Regions from separate parts of the Pseudomonas hefeiensis genome, predicted to be linked through region 4. Evidence: predicted binding sites of a transcription regulator. Region 4 holds the regulator's gene; each other region holds the start of a gene.

Region 1 (4,180 bases), 540 kb from region 4:
TGGCTGATCGTCACGCTGCTGACGGTCGCCGGCAGGTTGGTGATCAGCGACACGGCCTGGTCGTCGATAGTGGTCGAAGCAGTGAAGGTGTAAGTGCCCGACTCAAGCGTGGTGCCCGCATCGTTCTTGCCATCCCAGATGAAGGCCGAGTTACCGGCATTCTGGCTGCCCAGCTCGATGGTACGGACGGTCTTGCCGTCCTTGTCCGCGATCTTGATCGCCAGGGAAGACACCGAAGCCGGTACCACTACCGTGCCGTTGAGGCTCTTGGAGGTATCGACCACAGCCTTGTCACCCGGGGCGATGACCGAACGACCCACCAGTGAAGAGGCTTGCAGGGCCTGGGATGAGTTGTAGTTGCCGGCAATACCACTCACGGTTTCGTTGAGCGTGGTGATGCCTTCCAGGCTGCTGAATTGCGCCAACTGGGCAACGAACTCGCCGTTATCCTGCGGCTCCAGCGGGTTCTGGTTCTTCAGCTGGGTGACCAACAGTTGCAGGAATGCATCCTTGCCCAGCTCCTTGGAACCGGTAGCCGCAGCTGTCGCCGAGCCCAGGCCATCGTTGGTGGTGTTGGTCTTGACCGAGGAGTTGGCCAGAATCTCGTTGAGGCTCAAACCACTGGTGGTGTTAGTGACGCTCATGTGACTCGCCCCTTATCACTGACCGAGGGTCAGGACCTTCTGCATCATGGTTTTGGCGGTGTTCATCATTTCGACGTTGGTCTGGAACGAACGACTGGCGGAAATCATGTCGGCCATTTCTTCAACGACGTTCACGTTCGGGTAATAGACGTAACCCTTGGCGTCGGCGGCCGGATGGTTCGGCTCATAGCGCGCGTCGAGGTTGCTCTGGTCTTCGACCACGCCGAGCACCTGTACACCCTGCCCTGCGGCGTCCTGCTCCTGGAACAGCGAGCCGCTGCCGCCGGATTGGCCGCCCTGGAACATGGTGGCGAAGACCGGGTGACGGGCACGGTAGGTCTGGTCGATGCTCGACGAAACGGTCTCGGCGTTGGCGATGTTACTGGCGACGGTGTTCAGACGCGTGGTCTGGGCACTCATGGCGCTGCCAGCAATGTTGAATACGCTCGCAATCGACATGACTTACTCTCCGCGCAGGGCCGATACCAGCCCTTTGAATTTGCTATTGAGCAGGGTGAAACTGGCCTGGAAGTTCACGGAGTTTTCCGTGTAGTTGGACTGTTCCAGTTGAGCGTCCACGGTGTTCTGATCGATCGAAGGTTGCATCGGCGTGCGGTACATCAGCGATTCATCGCTATTGCCCAGGCCTTCGGCTTCGATATGACGGCTGTTGGTCATGTTCAGGGCGAAGTGGCCGTTCTTGGTCTTCTCGTTCTGCTCGGCGAGCACTTTGGAGAAGTCCAGGTCCCGAGCCTTGAAGTTCGGGGTGTCGGCGTTGGCGATGTTGTTGGCCAGGACTTCAGCACGCTGGGCGCGGAAGCTCAGGGCCTTTTCGTGGATGCCGAGCGCTTTATCGAAACTGATGCTCATGTTGGAAACCTTCGGGTGACCAGAATTTACGTACGATGGACATAGCAAGCGTCGTGCCACTTTCAAAAAGCCCATAAACCGGGGCTTTGCGGGCATCGGCAAAGCGGCAATGCCAGAAAAGCGGCAATCGGTTTCCGCTGTCTGCCGCTTTTCTGCCGCTTCTCAAGGGCAATGACACTCAAATTGTGGGAGCGGGCTTGCTCGCGAATGCGGTGTGACAGTGACATTTATTTCGACTGACATACCGCATTCGCGAGCAAGCCCGCTCCCACAGGGATAGTGGTGGTGGGGAGGAAATTGGCAGGTATAAAAAAGGGAGCCCCTGAGGACTCCCGCTTTTTTGAAGACCCAAGCAAATCACTTCGCCTGATAGATGATCCCCGGGCTGCACTGCACCATCTGGTAGTGGTCCGGCAACCCGTTCAATGCCTCGGAGGCACCGAGGAACAGGTAGCCACCCGGTTTGAGCGTGCTGTGGATGCGCAGCAGGATGTCTTTTTTCACTTCGGCAGAGAAGTAGATCAGCACGTTGCGGCAGAACACGATGTCGAACTTGCCCAGGCTGGCGTAGCTGTCCAGCAGGTTGAACGAGCGGAATTCCACACGGTTCTTGATCGGCGCCTTGACCACCCAGCGCCCCGGTCCTTTGGGGTCGAAGTAGCGTTGCAGGCGATCAGGCGACAGGCCGCGCCCGATAGCCAGGCTGTCGTATTCGCCGGTCTTGCAGTTATTGAGCATGGTTCCGGACAAATCGGTGGCGACGATTTGCACGCCCATTTTCAACTGGCCGATATTGGTCCGCTCGAACTCATCGATGGACATCGACAGCGAATAGGGTTCCTGCCCCGACGAACAGGCGGCCGACCAGATCCGCAAGCGTTGCCCCGGACTGGCCTTGATGGCCGCCGGCAACACCCTGTTCTTCAACACCTCGAACGGGTAGGTGTCGCGAAACCACAGGGTTTCATTGGTGGTCATGGCATCCACCACCATCTCGCGCAACCCACTGCGCGGCTGGGTCTGGATGCGCTGGACCAGTTCGCCCAACGATTTCAGGCCCTGTTGCTCCATCAATTTATTGAGACGGCTCGACACCAGGTATTGCTTGTTTTCACCAAGCAAAATGCCACAGGCTTTTTCCAGGAAGACCCGGAACTGTTCGAAATCCAAATTACCCGTAGACAAGATACCGCCTCTTTCATCGTATTGACTTGCCGGGCGCACAACGCGCCCGACCTTTATTCTGCTGCCTTGATGCGCTCGACTACCCGGGAAGCCAGGTCATCGGGCCGGAACTTGGCCAGGAAGTCATCGGCCCCCACTTTCTTGACCATCGCCTGATTGAAAACACCGGACAACGAGGTGTGCAAGACAATATGCAGCTTTTGCATGCGCGGGTCGTTGCGGATTTCCGACGTCAGGGTGTACCCGTCCATCTCCGGCATTTCAATGTCGGAGATCATCATCAGAAACTCCTCTTCCGGCTTCTTGCCTTCTTCGACCAGCTTGCGCAGGTAATCCAGGGCCTGGCGTCCGTCGTTTAACGCCACCACTTCGACACCGACCGTTTGTAGACAACGGGTCACCTGCTTACGTGCCACCGACGAATCATCGACGGTCAGTACCCGCAGCGAAATCGCCTTGTGCTGGGTTTCGGCGTCGATCACCCCCACGGAAATCGTTTCCGGGGTTGGTGCCACTTCGGCGAGGATTTTCTCCACGTCGATGATTTCCACCAACTGATTATCGACCCGGGTCACCGCCGTGAGGTAGTGATCGCGACCGGTGCCCTTGGGCGGCGGATGGATCTCCTCCCAGTTCATGTTGACGATGCGCTCCACCGAGCGCACCAGGAAGCCCTGGGTCTTGGTGTTGTACTCGGTGATGATCACAAACGGATTGCTCTGATCCAGCAGCCGCCCCGAACCGGTCGCCATCGCCAGATCGAGAATCGGGATGGTCGCTCCGCGGATATTGGCCACACCGCACACAACGGGGCTGGACTTGGGCATCAGGGTCAGCTTCGGGCACTGGAGCACCTCGCGGACCTTGAATACGTTAATCCCGTACATTTGCTGGCCGTCGAGACGGAACAACAACAGCTCCAGGCGATTCTGACCGACCAGCTGAGTTCGCTGGTTTACCGAATCCATTACTCCCGCCATGCCCTGACTCCTACCTAACGCTAATGTGTCCGACGCGCATTCATCACTAAACGGCACGGGGCTTGCTATTGAACCGGCATGAACGCACAAACGACATTTTTTCGACGCCTGACCACTCACTGCCGCCACTGGTTCGGTGCACTGCTGGCTGCCTGCCTGCTCGCTTTGGGCGGCCCTGCCTTTGGTGCTGTTCCCGTTACCTTGCCTGATCTCCTTATCGGCGTCACTCAGGGCTTTCTTGAATTCACCGTAGAAGACTACCTGGCGACCAGTCAAACCGAAGGGCGCTACGAAATCGAAGTCAACCAGCTCGACCCGCGCCTGCGCATGCCCATGTGTGACAGGGAATTGACTGCCTCACTGGAGAGCCCGGGCAGACCACTGGGCCGGGTCACGGTGAAGCTGCGTTGCGACAGCGCCGCGCCCTGGACGGTGTTCGTACCCGCTCAAGTGCGCCTGTTTCGCGAAATCGTCACCACCACCCGTCCGCTCAAGCGGGCC
Region 2 (4,180 bases), 600 kb from region 4:
CACTGGAGTGCTGAATGTGCCGGTCTCTTCGCGAGCAGGCTCGGCCACAGGGGAAAGATGTGTGGGCTCAGGTTTTTTTGAGCACACACAGCTCTGCGGTCGCCCGAACCAGGGCCATTTGCCGCAGCGGGTCGTTATCGGTATGGGTGGCCTGGGCCAGCCATTGTGGGCATTGCGGGTCGGTGCGGTAGGGGCTGAAGTCGGCCAGTTGTTGCAGTAGACGTTTTTGCAGTTGATCCAGTTGCGGGCGGATCTGCCCAATCAGGTCCGGGCGCGGGGCGCCCGGGGCTTTGCCCTGCAGTTGCCAGTCGGACAGGTGCGCGTATTGCACCAGTTTGTTGGCTTCTATTTGCGCGGCAAAAAACGCCTCTACCGCTGCGCTGCTCAGTTTGTAAGCCGGTGCCTGGGCGACGGCGGCGGTGATCACCTCGCGTTCGCGCTGGCGATCTTCCACGGGTTTGCGGCTGTCCCATTTGCTCAAGGCGACTTGGTCGGCAATGGTCAGGCGCTCGCCTATGGTGCCCAGCAGCGGGGCGAGGGTGGCGGGTGCGGTGGCGGCCTGGGCGGCGGTGCCCAGCAACGCGGCAGACAGAGCAAGGCAGAGTGAAAGGCGGGAAGTCATGGGTGATCTCGTCTTCGAACAGTGGAGGGCGCAGACAATCATGCACGTAACTTGCGCCCATAAAAAAGGCCTCCCGAAGGAGGCCTCTCTTTGTTCACGCCGCGTGGGGCGGCACTACCGGATCAGCAGCTGTAGTACAGCTCATATTCCAGTGGGTGTACGAAGGTGCGAACCTTGATTTCTTCTTCGCTTTTCAGTGCGATGTAAGCGTCGATGAAATCATCGCTGAATACGCCGCCCTTGGTCAGGAACGCACGGCCCTTGTCCAGTTCTTCCAGGGCTTCTTTGAGGCTGCCACATACCTGTGGAATTTCCTTGGCCTCTTCAGGCGGCAGGTCATACAGGTTTTTGTCGGCGGCATCGCCAGGGTGGATCTTGTTCTGGATACCGTCCAGGCCGGCCATCATCAGTGCGGCGAAGGCCAGGTACGGGTTGGCAGCCGGATCCGGGAAGCGGGCTTCGATACGGCGAGCCTTAGGGCTGTTGACGTAAGGAATACGGATCGAGGCGGAGCGGTTGCGAGCCGAGTAGGCCAGCATGACCGGCGCTTCAAAGCCTGGTACCAGACGCTTGTAGGAGTTGGTCGACGGGTTGGTGAAGCCGTTCAGGGCCTTACCGTGCTTGATGATACCGCCGATGAAGTACAGGGCGGTGTCCGACAGGCCGGCATAACCTTCGCCTGCGAAGGTGTTCTTGCCGTCTTTGGAGATCGACATGTGCACGTGCATGCCCGAACCGTTGTCGCCGTACAGTGGCTTAGGCATGAAGGTCGCGGTGCGGCCGTAGGCGTCAGCAACGTTGTGTACGCAGTACTTCAGGGTCTGGACTTCGTCAGCCTTCTTGACCAGCGTGTTGAATTTCACGCCGATTTCGTTCTGGCCGGCAGTCGCCACTTCGTGGTGGTGAACTTCGACGGTCTGGCCCATCTCTTCCAGTGCGTTGCACATCGAGGTACGGATTTCGTGGTCGAAGTCGAACGGTGGAACCGGGAAGTAGCCGCCTTTGACGCCTGGACGGTGGCCTTTGTTGCCGCCTTCCACGTCCTGGTCGGACATCCACGAACCCTGTTCGGAGAAGATCTTGAACATGGAACCGGAGATGTCGGACTTGAACTTGACCGAGTCGAAGATGAAGAACTCAGGCTCAGGACCGAAGAATGCGGTGTCGCCGATACCGGTAGACTTCAGGTATTCCTCGGCGCGGTGGGCGATGGCGCGTGGGTCGCGGTCATAGCCTTGCATGGTCGAAGGTTCGATGATGTCGCAGACCAGGATCAGGGTCGGCTCTTCGGTGAACGGGTCCAGGACAGCAGTTTCGTCGTCCGGCATCAGGATCATGTCGGAGGCTTCGATGCCTTTCCAGCCAGAGATGGAGGAGCCGTCGAACATCTTCCCGATTTCAAAGAATTCGTCGTCCAGCGCATCACGGGCCGGCATGGTCACGTGATGTTGAGTGCCTTTGGTGTCAGTGAAGCGCAGATCAATCCACTTGACGTCATGATCTTTGATGAGTTGAACCGACTTCGACATATGTCCTCCGGGTGGCTTCGGGCGGGTAATGGTGTGCCCTTAGATATGGGTGATGCCGGCGCGAATACTCTGCCAAGGCAACCTGCCTCACAAGGGAGCAATTTGCATGCCAGTGCCCCAGCATGGGTTTTTTGCACCAAATCCACGCTTTTCAAGCCTTGAAACCCGGATTGTCGAACAATTGCGCACTGCAATGTGGCGCAGCTTGTGATCTATGACCTGTTTTGGTGCACCGAAAACCGAGTGCAGATTAACTGGTTAAACCTTGAGCAATTTCCGCTATAATCCGCGCCCCCCTTTTTCGGCTGGCCGTTCGCGCGCTGTTTTCATGAAACTAATCGTAAAAGTCTTCCCCGAGATCACCATCAAGAGCCGCCCGGTACGGATGCGTTTCATCCGCCAGTTGGCCAAGAACATCCGTGCCGTGCTCCGCGATCTGGACCCGGCTGTGGTGGTGAACGGCGTGTGGGACAACCTCGAGCTGGAAACCCGCGTCAGCGAACCCAAGATCCTCAAGGAAATGACCGAGCGCCTGAGCTGCATGCCGGGCATTGCGCATTTCCTGCAGGTCGATGAATACCCGCTGGGGGATTTCGACGACATTCTCGCCAAGTGCAAGCTTCATTACGGTGATGCCCTGGCCGGCAAGATTTTCTCGGTGCGTTGCAAGCGCGCCGGCAAACACCCGTTCAGCTCGATGGACGTGGAGAGATACGTCGGCAGCCAGTTGCGCAAGCAATGCGGCGCCGCCGGAATTTCATTGAAAGACCCGCAAATTGAAGTGCGCATCGAAATTCGCGACCAACGGTTGTTCGTGATCCACAGTCAGCACGACAGCATTGGCGGTTATCCGCTGGGTTCGCTGGAACAGACCCTGGTGTTGATGTCCGGCGGTTTCGATTCCACGGTCGCGGCCTACCAGATCATGCGTCGCGGGCTGATGAGCCATTTCTGCTTCTTCAATCTCGGCGGGCGCGCCCATGAACTGGGCGTAATGGAAGTGGCGCACTTCATCTGGAAGAAGTATGGCAGCTCCCAACGCGTGTTATTTGTGAGCGTACCGTTCGAGGAAGTCTTGGGCGAGATTCTCGGCAAAGTCGATAACAGTCATATGGGCGTCATTTTGAAGCGTATGATGTTGCGTGCCGCGTCCAGCATCGCCGATCGGTTGCACATCGATGCGCTGGTCACCGGCGAGGCGATCTCGCAGGTGTCGAGCCAGACGCTGCCGAACCTGTCAGTGATCGACTGCGTGACCGAAAAACTGGTGCTGCGCCCACTGATCGCCAGCCACAAGCAGGACATCATCGACCAGGCCAATGAAATCGGCACCGCCGAGTTTGCCCGGCACATGCCGGAGTACTGCGGGGTCATCTCGGTCAATCCGAAGACGGCGGCCAAGCGCGGGCGGGTGGAGCACGAAGAGAAAGAATTCGACATGGCGGTGCTCGAGCGTGCGCTCGAAAACGCCAGGCTGGTACCAATCGATCGGGTGATCGATGAGTTGGGCCAGGACATACAGATTGAAGAAGTCGGCGAAGCGCTGGCCGGTCAGATCATCATCGACATCCGTCACCCGGATGACGCTGAAGACGACCCGCTGAGTGTCGCCGGTATCGAGGTACAAACGATGCCGTTCTATGCAGTGAACGCGCGTTTCAAGGAACTGGACCCTACTCGCCAGTACCTGTTGTATTGCGACAAAGGCGTGATGAGTCGCCTGCATGCCCACCATTTGCTCAGTGAGGGGCATGCCAATGTGCGCGTTTATCGACCGAGCTAAGTGCCCGGGGCTGTTTGCCTGTGGCCTGCGTCACCGGCCCCCCGACGCCGCCGGCAAGCTGTAACGGCTTTGTCGGACTCAACGTAAATCGCTGCCACGACCTGTCAGCACACCGAATCCTCTGATCGAGATACACAAGTGATCGAAAATCTACGCAACATCGCCATCATTGCTCACGTTGACCATGGTAAGACCACCCTGGTAGACAAACTCTTGCGTCAATCCGGCACCCTGGAGCGCAACGAG
Region 3 (4,180 bases), 2.8 Mb from region 4:
GTTGCTCTGGCCGGACTTGCTGTCGCCCTTGGTGGCCCGGTCGGAGCCATAACCGGCGTTGAGGCTCAGGTCCCCGCCACCGATCGGGTTGTTGGTGGTCAGACTGGAGCCAAACAATGACGTCAGGCCGACACTGGTCTCGCTGGTCTTGTCGATCTGCGAGTTGGCGTTCTTGCTGGCCTGGGTCCGCTCGTTCAGGGTGATGGTAATGATGTCCCCGACCCGGAAAGCCTTGCGGTCGCTGTACAGGTTCTGCTCGAAGCCGGCCTGGTAGATCGAACCGTTGTTGGCGGCGGCCGGCAACGGCGTGCGCGGCAACACCGGAGCGTAATACGGGTCATTGGCCTTGGGCGTTGGCGCGACACAGCCCGCGAGCGCGGTAACCCCACTCAGTGCCAGAACAGATACGAAGCGATTCATGACCCTACCTCTTGGTGTTGCAGGCGACCTCAGGCCGCCTTATAGACGTGATTACAGATTCTGCGTAACGAACGAGAGCATCTGGTCGGCGGTGGAGATCACCTTGGAGTTCATCTCATAGGCGCGCTGGGTGGTGATCATGTTGACCATCTCCTCAACGGTGCTCACGTTGGAGGTTTCCAGGGTGTTCTGCAGCGTGGTACCGAAACCGTTCAGGCCTGGCGTGCCGACTTGTGGCGCGCCGCTGGCGGCGGTTTCCAGGAACAGGTTGTTACCCACCGCTTGCAGGCCAGCCGGGTTGATGAAGTCGGCGGTCTGCAGGTTGCCGATCACCTGGGCGGCCGGGTTGCCCGTCACGGAGATGGACACGGTGCCGTCGCGGCCCACGGTGAACGTCTGGGCGTCGTTCGGAATGATGATGGCCGGCTCCAGGGCAAAACCGCTGGCGTTGACAATCTGGCCATTGGAGTCGAGGTGGAACGTACCGTCACGGGTATAGGACGTGGTGCCATCCGGCTGCAGGATCTGGAAGAAACCGCGACCGTCGATGGCCATGTCCAGCGGCTGCTCGGTGGTTTGCAGGCTGCCGGCGTTGAAGTTTTTCTGGGTGCCGACAATGCGCACACCGGTACCCACTTGCAGACCCGACGGCAGTTCGCTGTCCTGGGTCGATTGGGCGCCTGGCTGGCGTTTGACCTGGTACAGCAGGTCCTGGAACTCGGCGCGATCACGCTTGAAACCGGTGGTCGATACGTTCGCCAGGTTGTTGGAAATAGTAGAAAGGTTGGTGTCCTGGGCGGACAGACCTGTTTTGGCAACCCAAAGAGCCGGAAGCATTCGATTCTCCTCGTACGCCTGTTTTTCGGCGCAACGCTGTAATTAATGATTAGATCTGCAAGACCCGAGCCATGGCTTCGTCGCCTTCTTTGGCGGTGTTCATCATCTTGACGTGAAGCTCGAACTGCTTGGCCAGAGCCAGCACCGAAGTCATCTCGTCCACGGCATTGACGTTGCTCGCTTCCTGGAACCCCGACACCAGCTGCACGTTGGCATCAATGGGCGCCGGCTGGCCGTCCTTGGTGCGGATGGCGCCGTCCAGGCCTTTGGTCATGTTGCGAAGATCCGGGTTGACCAGCTTGATACGGTCGACTTCAGCCATCACGCGCGGGCCTTCACCCATGGCGCGGATACTGATGGTGCCGTCCTGGCCGATTTCGATTTTCTGCTCTGGCGGTACAGCGATCGGACCACCGTTGCCCATTACCGGCATACCGTTGCCGGCCCGCAGCACGCCCAGGGCGTCAACGTTGAGGCTGCCGGTGCGCACGTAGCTTTCACCGCCTTCAGGGTTCTGCACAGCCATCCAGCCCGGTCCGCTGACTGCCACGTCGAGGTCACGACCGGTTTCCACCAGCGCGCCAGGGGTGAAGTCGGTGGCCGGACGCTCGGACATGGCAAATGCCCGCGCCGGAAAGCTGTCGCCAAACACCGGCATCGAACGGGCCTGCTCCAGGTCTTTCTGGAAACCGTTGGTGGAGATGTTCGCCAGGTTGTTGGCATGAGCCCGCTGCGCCAGTGCGTTCTGGCTGGCGCCGGTCATTGCCACGTAAAGGTACTTGTCCACTGTCGTTCCTCTGCATGCCGGACGTTTGCCGTCCACTGCTGTACTGCTGAGCACTAAGCAATTTGCAGACCAACTTTTTTCTGGCGCCGTAAAGCGCCGCAAACAAAGGGCTTCAGGGTTTTTGAAGGGATATGGGGAAATGTATCGAAGACGAAAAACCGGCGGTGTCATGCCGTTTGGTGGCAACGCTTGACCTTGTGGCAATGGTTACTGTCGTCATCGCAAGCAGGCTCGCTTGCACTCTGGATTGTTGCCGTTCGCAAATGACGCGAACACCTCGGTCAAATAATGTGGGAGCGAGCCTGCTCGCGATGAAGTCACCCCAAACACAACAGGCAAGCAATTATGACTCGGCCTTGCCGACCTCATACTCACGCAACTTATTGGCAATGGTCGTATGGGAAACCCCCAGTCGCTTGCCCAGTTGCCGGCTGCTCGGGTGTTCGGAGTACAGGCGCTCAAGCACCGCCTTCTCGAATCGTCCGACGATGTCGTCCAGCCCGCCCTCCAGGGAAAAATCCCCCAGGGGCTGACGCACGCCGTAGTCCGGCAGGCGGATATGCTCAGCCTTCACCGTTCCGCCATCGCACAGGGAAACGGCCTGGAACAGCACGTTTTCCAACTGCCGAACGTTGCCCGGCCAGTGGTAGTGGCTGAGACGGTCCATCGCCGCGGGGGCCAGTTTCGGCAGCGCACAGCCAATTTGCCGACTGGCCTGGTCAAGAAAATGCTCCACCAGCGGCGTCAAGCCATCGAGGCATTCGCGCAGTGGCGGAATGTGCAGGGAAAGGACATTCAAGCGGTGGTACAGATCCTGACGGAATTCCCCTCGGGCACAGAGTTCGGACAAATCCACCTGGGTCGCGCAGATCACCCTGACATCCAGGTAGACCTCTTCATCGCTGCCTACACGACGGAAGCAACCATCCTGCAAAAAGCGCAGTAATTTCACTTGCAGGCGCGGGCTCATTTCCCCCACCCCGTCGAGAAACAACGTGCCCCCCGCTGTCAGCTCCAGCAAACCGAGCTTGCCTTCGGCCCGGGCGCCCTCGAAAGCACCGGGGCCGTAGCCGAACAGTTCAGTCTCGGCCATGGACTCGGGCAACCCTGCACAGTTGAGTGCCATCAACGGTGACTGCCCACGCGGACTCGCCAGGTGACAGGCGCGAGCCAGCAACTCCTTGCCAGTGCCAGTTTCGCCTTCTATCAATAGCGGTGCATCCAGTGGCGCCATGCGCCGGGCTTCCCGGACCACAGCCGCCATCACCTTCGAACTCTGGAAAATACTGTCGAAGCCGCGCAGTTCCTGCTTGCGCACGTTATAAATTCGCTCGCCGACCCGGTCGGCCCGATGCAGCGTCAGCACCGCACCGGCCATGGCCTCGCTGTCGTCGTGCTCAGATTGCAGCGGCGCGATATCCGCCAGAAACACATCGCCCCTGACCTTGACCCGCAGCCCGTTGATGCGCGACTGATTGGCGCGCACCAGCTCCGGCAGATCAAAATCCTCGGCGTACCGGGACAGTGGAATCCCCGGCACCTCGTCCACCCGCACCCCGAGCAACTGCGCTGCCGCCCGGTTGGCGGCGACGATGGAGCCCCCCATGTCGATGGACAGCACGGGAAACTCCAGGGCGCCGAGTAGCGCGTTGAGTTCCATGTGCCGACGCTCACTGGGCATCAACCCGACGCGCTTGACGCCGAAGACCCCGGCAATGCCTTCGAACTTCGGACGAAGCGCCTGAAACTGGATGTTGATCAGATTCGGGCAGTGCAGATAAATCGCATTGCCATGCTCACCGCCCACTTCCCCGCGGGCGACGTTGATGCCGTACTCCACCAGCAGGTTGAGAATATCCCGCAGGATGCCGATGCGGTTCTGGCAATGGACTTTGATGCGCATAAAAAGACCCGGGTGCGTATGAGATAGAAAGGCGCGCCATTCAAGCCCCCTCGCCACAAGACTTTCTGCAGTGGCGCGCAAATAGTCGTCAAGATTATGTGACAGTTGTAGGTCAATTCCCACCCGAAAATCTCCGGCACATGGCTACGCCAGCCAATACGTAACGAAAACTTTACGATATTGACCTTTATCAACGACTGATGTCTTCATCCTGCCGCTGCACCGACGCCTGC
Region 4 (4,180 bases):
GAACGACTCCACCAGAAACGCCGTCCCCGGTTCCGGCTGGTTCAGCAGGCGTAACTTGATGGTGTCGCGCAGTTGATACAGATTCAGGTGGGTGGTGTTGACCTTCAGGTCCGCCAGGTCGGCGATCGGCCCCAGCAGTTGGCTTTCGTCATGGATGGCTTCGGCCAGGGAGCGGCTCGCGTTACTCAGGGGATGACGCCGGCGGGTTTCGGAAAAGCGCTTGAGTAGCGTCTCCTCATCGGCATCCAGGTACAGCACATCGCACTGGATGTGCCGGTTGCGTACTTCCGCGAGCAGTTCGGGGAAGCGCGACAGGTGGCTCGGCAGATTACGTGCATCGATGGACACTGCCACCAGCGGTTGAGCCAGCTCGGTATGGATCAGGGCGCGCTCGGCCAACTCCGGCAGCAGGCCGGCGGGCAGATTGTCGATGCAATAGTAGCCGCTGTCCTCAAGCACGTTAAGCGCCGTGCTTTTACCGGAGCCGGAGCGTCCGCTGACAATGATCATGCGCATGTTTAATGACCGTTCTGCTCGTCCAGGACAACCTGATACAAGGCTTCGTTGCTCTCTGCGCTGCGCAATTTCTCGCGCACTTCCTTGCGGTCCAGCATGCTGGCAATCTGGCGCAGCAGCTCAAGGTGCGCATCGGTCGCCGCTTCCGGTACCAGCAGTACGAACAGCAGGTCGACCGGTGCGCCGTCGATGGCGTCGAAATCTATGGGCGCTTCAAGGTGCAACAGCGCACTGATCGGCGCTGTACAGGTCTTGAGGCGACAGTGGGGAATGGCGATACCGTTGCCAAACCCGGTGGAGCCCAGTTTTTCACGGGCAAACAGGGCCTCGAAGACGTCCTGCATTTCCAGATCCGGCACCTCGCGGTGGATCAGGTTGGCAATTTGTTCGAGGGCTTTCTTTTTACTGCCACCCGGCACGTTCACCTGGGAACGGCCGGGGGTCAGGATGAGTTCTAGTCGGATCATGGATTAGGGGGGTTAACGACCGGTTGCGCCCTGGAGGAGGCTCTGGGTCTTTTCCTTATGCTTTTTGAGTTGGCGATCCAGCTTGTCGGTCAGCAGGTCAATCGCGGCATACATGTCTTCATGTGCAGCGTTGGCAACCACTTCTCCGCCGGGGATATGCAGCGTGGCTTCGATTTTCTGCAGCAGCTTCTCGACGTTCATCGTGACTTGCACGTTGGTGATCTTGTCGAAATGCCTTTCCAATCGTTCGAGTTTCTCGCCGATGTATTCGCGCAGAGGTTCGGTCACTTCCAGTTGGTGTCCACTGATGTTGACTTGCATACAGCTTCTCCTTCGTTGCCAGTGCATAAAGCGGCAGGCAGAAATACCTGCCACTGGAACGCTGTGGCGTGGCCTGTTACATCAACCGCTTGCGTTCGCTCGAAGGTGCGATCCCGAGGGATTCGCGGTATTTGGCGACGGTACGGCGGGCCACCTGAATGCCTTGTGCCTCCAGTAAACCAGCGATCTTGCTGTCACTCAACGGCTTTTTCTGATTTTCCGCGGCCACCAGTTTTTTGATGATCGCGCGGATGGCTGTGGACGAGCATTCGCCGCCTTCGGAGGTGCTGACGTGGCTGGAGAAAAAGTATTTCAGTTCATAGATACCCCGTGGGGTATGCATGAATTTCTGGGTGGTCACCCGCGAAATGGTTGATTCGTGCATGCCCACTGCCTCGGCAATGTCGTGCAGGACCAACGGTTTCATCGCTTCGTCGCCGTATTCCAGGAAACCGCGCTGATGCTCGACGATCTGGGTGGCTACTTTCATCAGGGTTTCGTTGCGGCTTTGCAGGCTCTTGATGAACCAGCGCGCTTCCTGCAACTGGTTGCGCATGAAGGTGTTGTCGGCGCTGGTGTCGGCGCGTTTTACGAAGCCGGCATATTGGGCGTTGACCCGCAACTTGGGCATCGACTCCTGGTTCAGTTCCACCAGCCAGCGGTCGTTGTGCTTGCGCACGATTACGTCGGGAACCACGTATTCGGGTTCGGTGGACTCGATCTGCGAGCCCGGGCGCGGGTTGAGGCTCTGGACCAGTTCGATCACCTGGCGCAGTTCATCTTCCTTGAGCTTCATGCGACGCATCAACTGGCTGTAGTCGCGACCGCCCAGCAGGTCGATGTAGTCGGTGACCAGTCGCTTGGCTTCGGCCAGCCAAGGCGTCTTGGCGGGCAACTGGCGCAATTGCAGCATCAGGCACTCGCCCAGGTTGCGGGCACCAATGCCGGCCGGTTCGAACTGCTGAATGCGATGCAGGACGGCTTCGATCTCGTCCAGCTCAATGTCCAGCTCGGGGTCAAAAGCTTCGAGAATTTCTTCGAGCGTCTCGTCCAGGTAGCCCTGATTGTTGATGCAGTCGATCAGGGTCACGGCGATCAGACGATCGGTGTCGGACATCGGCGCCAGGTTCAGTTGCCACAGCAAGTGGCTCTGCAGGCTTTCGCCGGTGGAGGTACGGGTGGTGAAGTCCCACTCGTCATCATCGCTGCTGGGCAGGCTGCTGGCGCTGGTCTGGTAGACGTCTTCCCAGGCCGTATCCACGGGCAGATCGTTGGGGATACGTTCATTCCATTCGCCATCCTCAAGGTTATCCACCGTCGGGGCGGCTTCCTGGTAGGACGGTTCCGGGATTTCGGTGTTGGTCTTCTGCTCGACGTTATCGGCCAGCGGATCGGTGTTGTCGAAGTCGTCGCCTTCTTCCTGGCGTTCGAGCATCGGATTGGACTCCAGGGCCTCCTGGATTTCCTGTTGCAGGTCCAGGGTCGACAATTGGAGCAGGCGGATGGCCTGTTGCAGCTGCGGTGTCATCGTCAGCTGCTGGCCCATTCTCAAGACTAGCGATGGTTTCATGGCTGGGGCTTAACACCTTATTCGCCGGCGCACATGCGCCATCCACTACAGGGCGCCGAAGCGCCAAACATAAGCAAATTATATGCCTGAAACTGAAGTGTTTGCCTAGGGCGTCGCGTAATAAAAATAGCGACGCCGGGGCGATTGACCAGACACTTTTCGCTTACAGGCGGAACTCATGGCCCAAATACACTTCCTTGACCAGTTCATTGGCCAGGATGGTCGCGGAGTCGCCTTCGGCAATCAACTGGCCGTCATTGACGATATAGGCGGTTTCACAGATATCCAGCGTCTCGCGTACGTTGTGGTCGGTGATCAGTACGCCGATGCCCTTGGCCTTGAGATGGTGGATGATCTGCTTGATGTCGCCCACCGAAATCGGGTCCACGCCGGCAAATGGTTCGTCCAGCAGGATGAATTTCGGTGCGGTGGCCAAGGCGCGAGCGATTTCCACGCGGCGTCGTTCGCCACCGGACAGGCTCATGCCCAGGTTGTCGCGGATGTGGCTGATGTGGAATTCCTGCAGCAGGCTTTCCAGTTCCTGGCGCCGGCCAGCCTTGTCGAGTTCCTTGCGGGTCTCCAGGATCGCCATGATGTTGTCGGCAACCGACAGCTTGCGGAAGATCGACGCTTCTTGCGGCAGATAGCCGATACCGGCCTTCGCCCGACCATGCATCGGCTGGTGGCTGACGTCCAGGTCGTCGATCAGTACGCGGCCCTGATCGGCCTGGACCAGGCCGACGATCATGTAGAAACAGGTGGTCTTGCCCGCGCCGTTGGGGCCGAGCAGGCCGACGATCTGGCCGCTGTCGATGGACAGGCTGACATCACGCACGACTTGACGGCTCTTGTAGCTCTTGGCCAGGTGCTGAGCTTTCAGAGTTGCCATTACGGGGCCTTCTGTTCGTCGGTTTTCTTTTTCGGCTGGAGATGACCATGTCGATCCGTGGGCGCTGCTCGGTGACCTTGCTGCCAGTGGCACGACCGGCGCTGGCCAGCTTTTTGTTCGTGTCGTAGACGATTTTTCTCGCCTTGGGTGGTGTTGCCGTCCTTGTCGATAACCTTGGCGCGATCGATCAGTACGACGCGGTCTTTGGCAGCGTGATACTGGATGGTCACCCCGTAGCCCTGCACCGGCTTGGTGTCGCCTGCGGTTTGCATCTGCTCGAAGTAGGCCAGGTTGCCCACCGAGGTCACCACGTCGATATCGCCAGACTGGGTACGGGTGATGGTCACGGTATTGCCGGTGACCTTCATTGAGCCCTGGGTGATGATCACGTCACCCTTGTAGGTGGCCACACCGTTC

What was found. The regulator sigma-54, encoded in region 4, starts transcription at its own class of promoters, with help from an activator protein. The targets are predictions, from matches to a motif close to ANTGGCATNNANNTTGCTNT.
Region 1: flgB (flagellar basal body rod protein FlgB) is a predicted target of sigma-54. The motif match lies at 1,556-1,575, and genes of this name have one in related genera.
Region 2: glnA (type I glutamate--ammonia ligase) is a predicted target of sigma-54. The motif match lies at 2,246-2,265, and genes of this name have one in related genera.
Region 3: PSH57_RS21025 (flagellar basal body rod protein FlgF) is a predicted target of sigma-54. The motif match lies at 2,099-2,118, and genes of this name have one in related genera.

What each region holds. Positions count from the first base shown of each region.
Region 1 is NZ_CP117449.1:1,575,591-1,579,770, reverse strand. Features, by position in the region: gene flgD (flagellar hook assembly protein FlgD) at 1-644, opposite strand, end outside; gene flgC (flagellar basal body rod protein FlgC) at 660-1,103, opposite strand; gene flgB (flagellar basal body rod protein FlgB) at 1,107-1,514, opposite strand; gene cheR (protein-glutamate O-methyltransferase CheR) at 1,872-2,699, opposite strand; gene PSH57_RS06820 (chemotaxis protein CheV) at 2,753-3,679, opposite strand; gene flgA (flagellar basal body P-ring formation chaperone FlgA) at 3,758-4,180, shown strand, end outside.
Region 2 is NZ_CP117449.1:442,925-447,104, forward strand. Features, by position in the region: gene PSH57_RS01940 (chorismate mutase) at 68-622, opposite strand; gene glnA (type I glutamate--ammonia ligase) at 745-2,151, opposite strand; gene thiI (tRNA uracil 4-sulfurtransferase ThiI) at 2,480-3,934, shown strand; gene typA (translational GTPase TypA) at 4,073-4,180, shown strand, end outside.
Region 3 is NZ_CP117449.1:4,691,790-4,695,969, forward strand. Features, by position in the region: gene flgH (flagellar basal body L-ring protein FlgH) at 1-420, opposite strand, end outside; gene flgG (flagellar basal-body rod protein FlgG) at 472-1,257, opposite strand; gene PSH57_RS21025 (flagellar basal body rod protein FlgF) at 1,307-2,044, opposite strand; gene PSH57_RS21030 (sigma-54-dependent transcriptional regulator) at 2,388-3,947, opposite strand.
Region 4 is NZ_CP117449.1:1,040,444-1,044,623, forward strand. Features, by position in the region: gene rapZ (RNase adapter RapZ) at 1-516, opposite strand, end outside; gene ptsN (PTS IIA-like nitrogen regulatory protein PtsN) at 519-983, opposite strand; gene hpf (ribosome hibernation-promoting factor, HPF/YfiA family) at 996-1,304, opposite strand; gene PSH57_RS04440 (RNA polymerase factor sigma-54) at 1,381-2,874, opposite strand; gene lptB (LPS export ABC transporter ATP-binding protein) at 3,038-3,763, opposite strand; partial or broken gene lptA (lipopolysaccharide transport periplasmic protein LptA) at 3,763-4,180, opposite strand, start outside.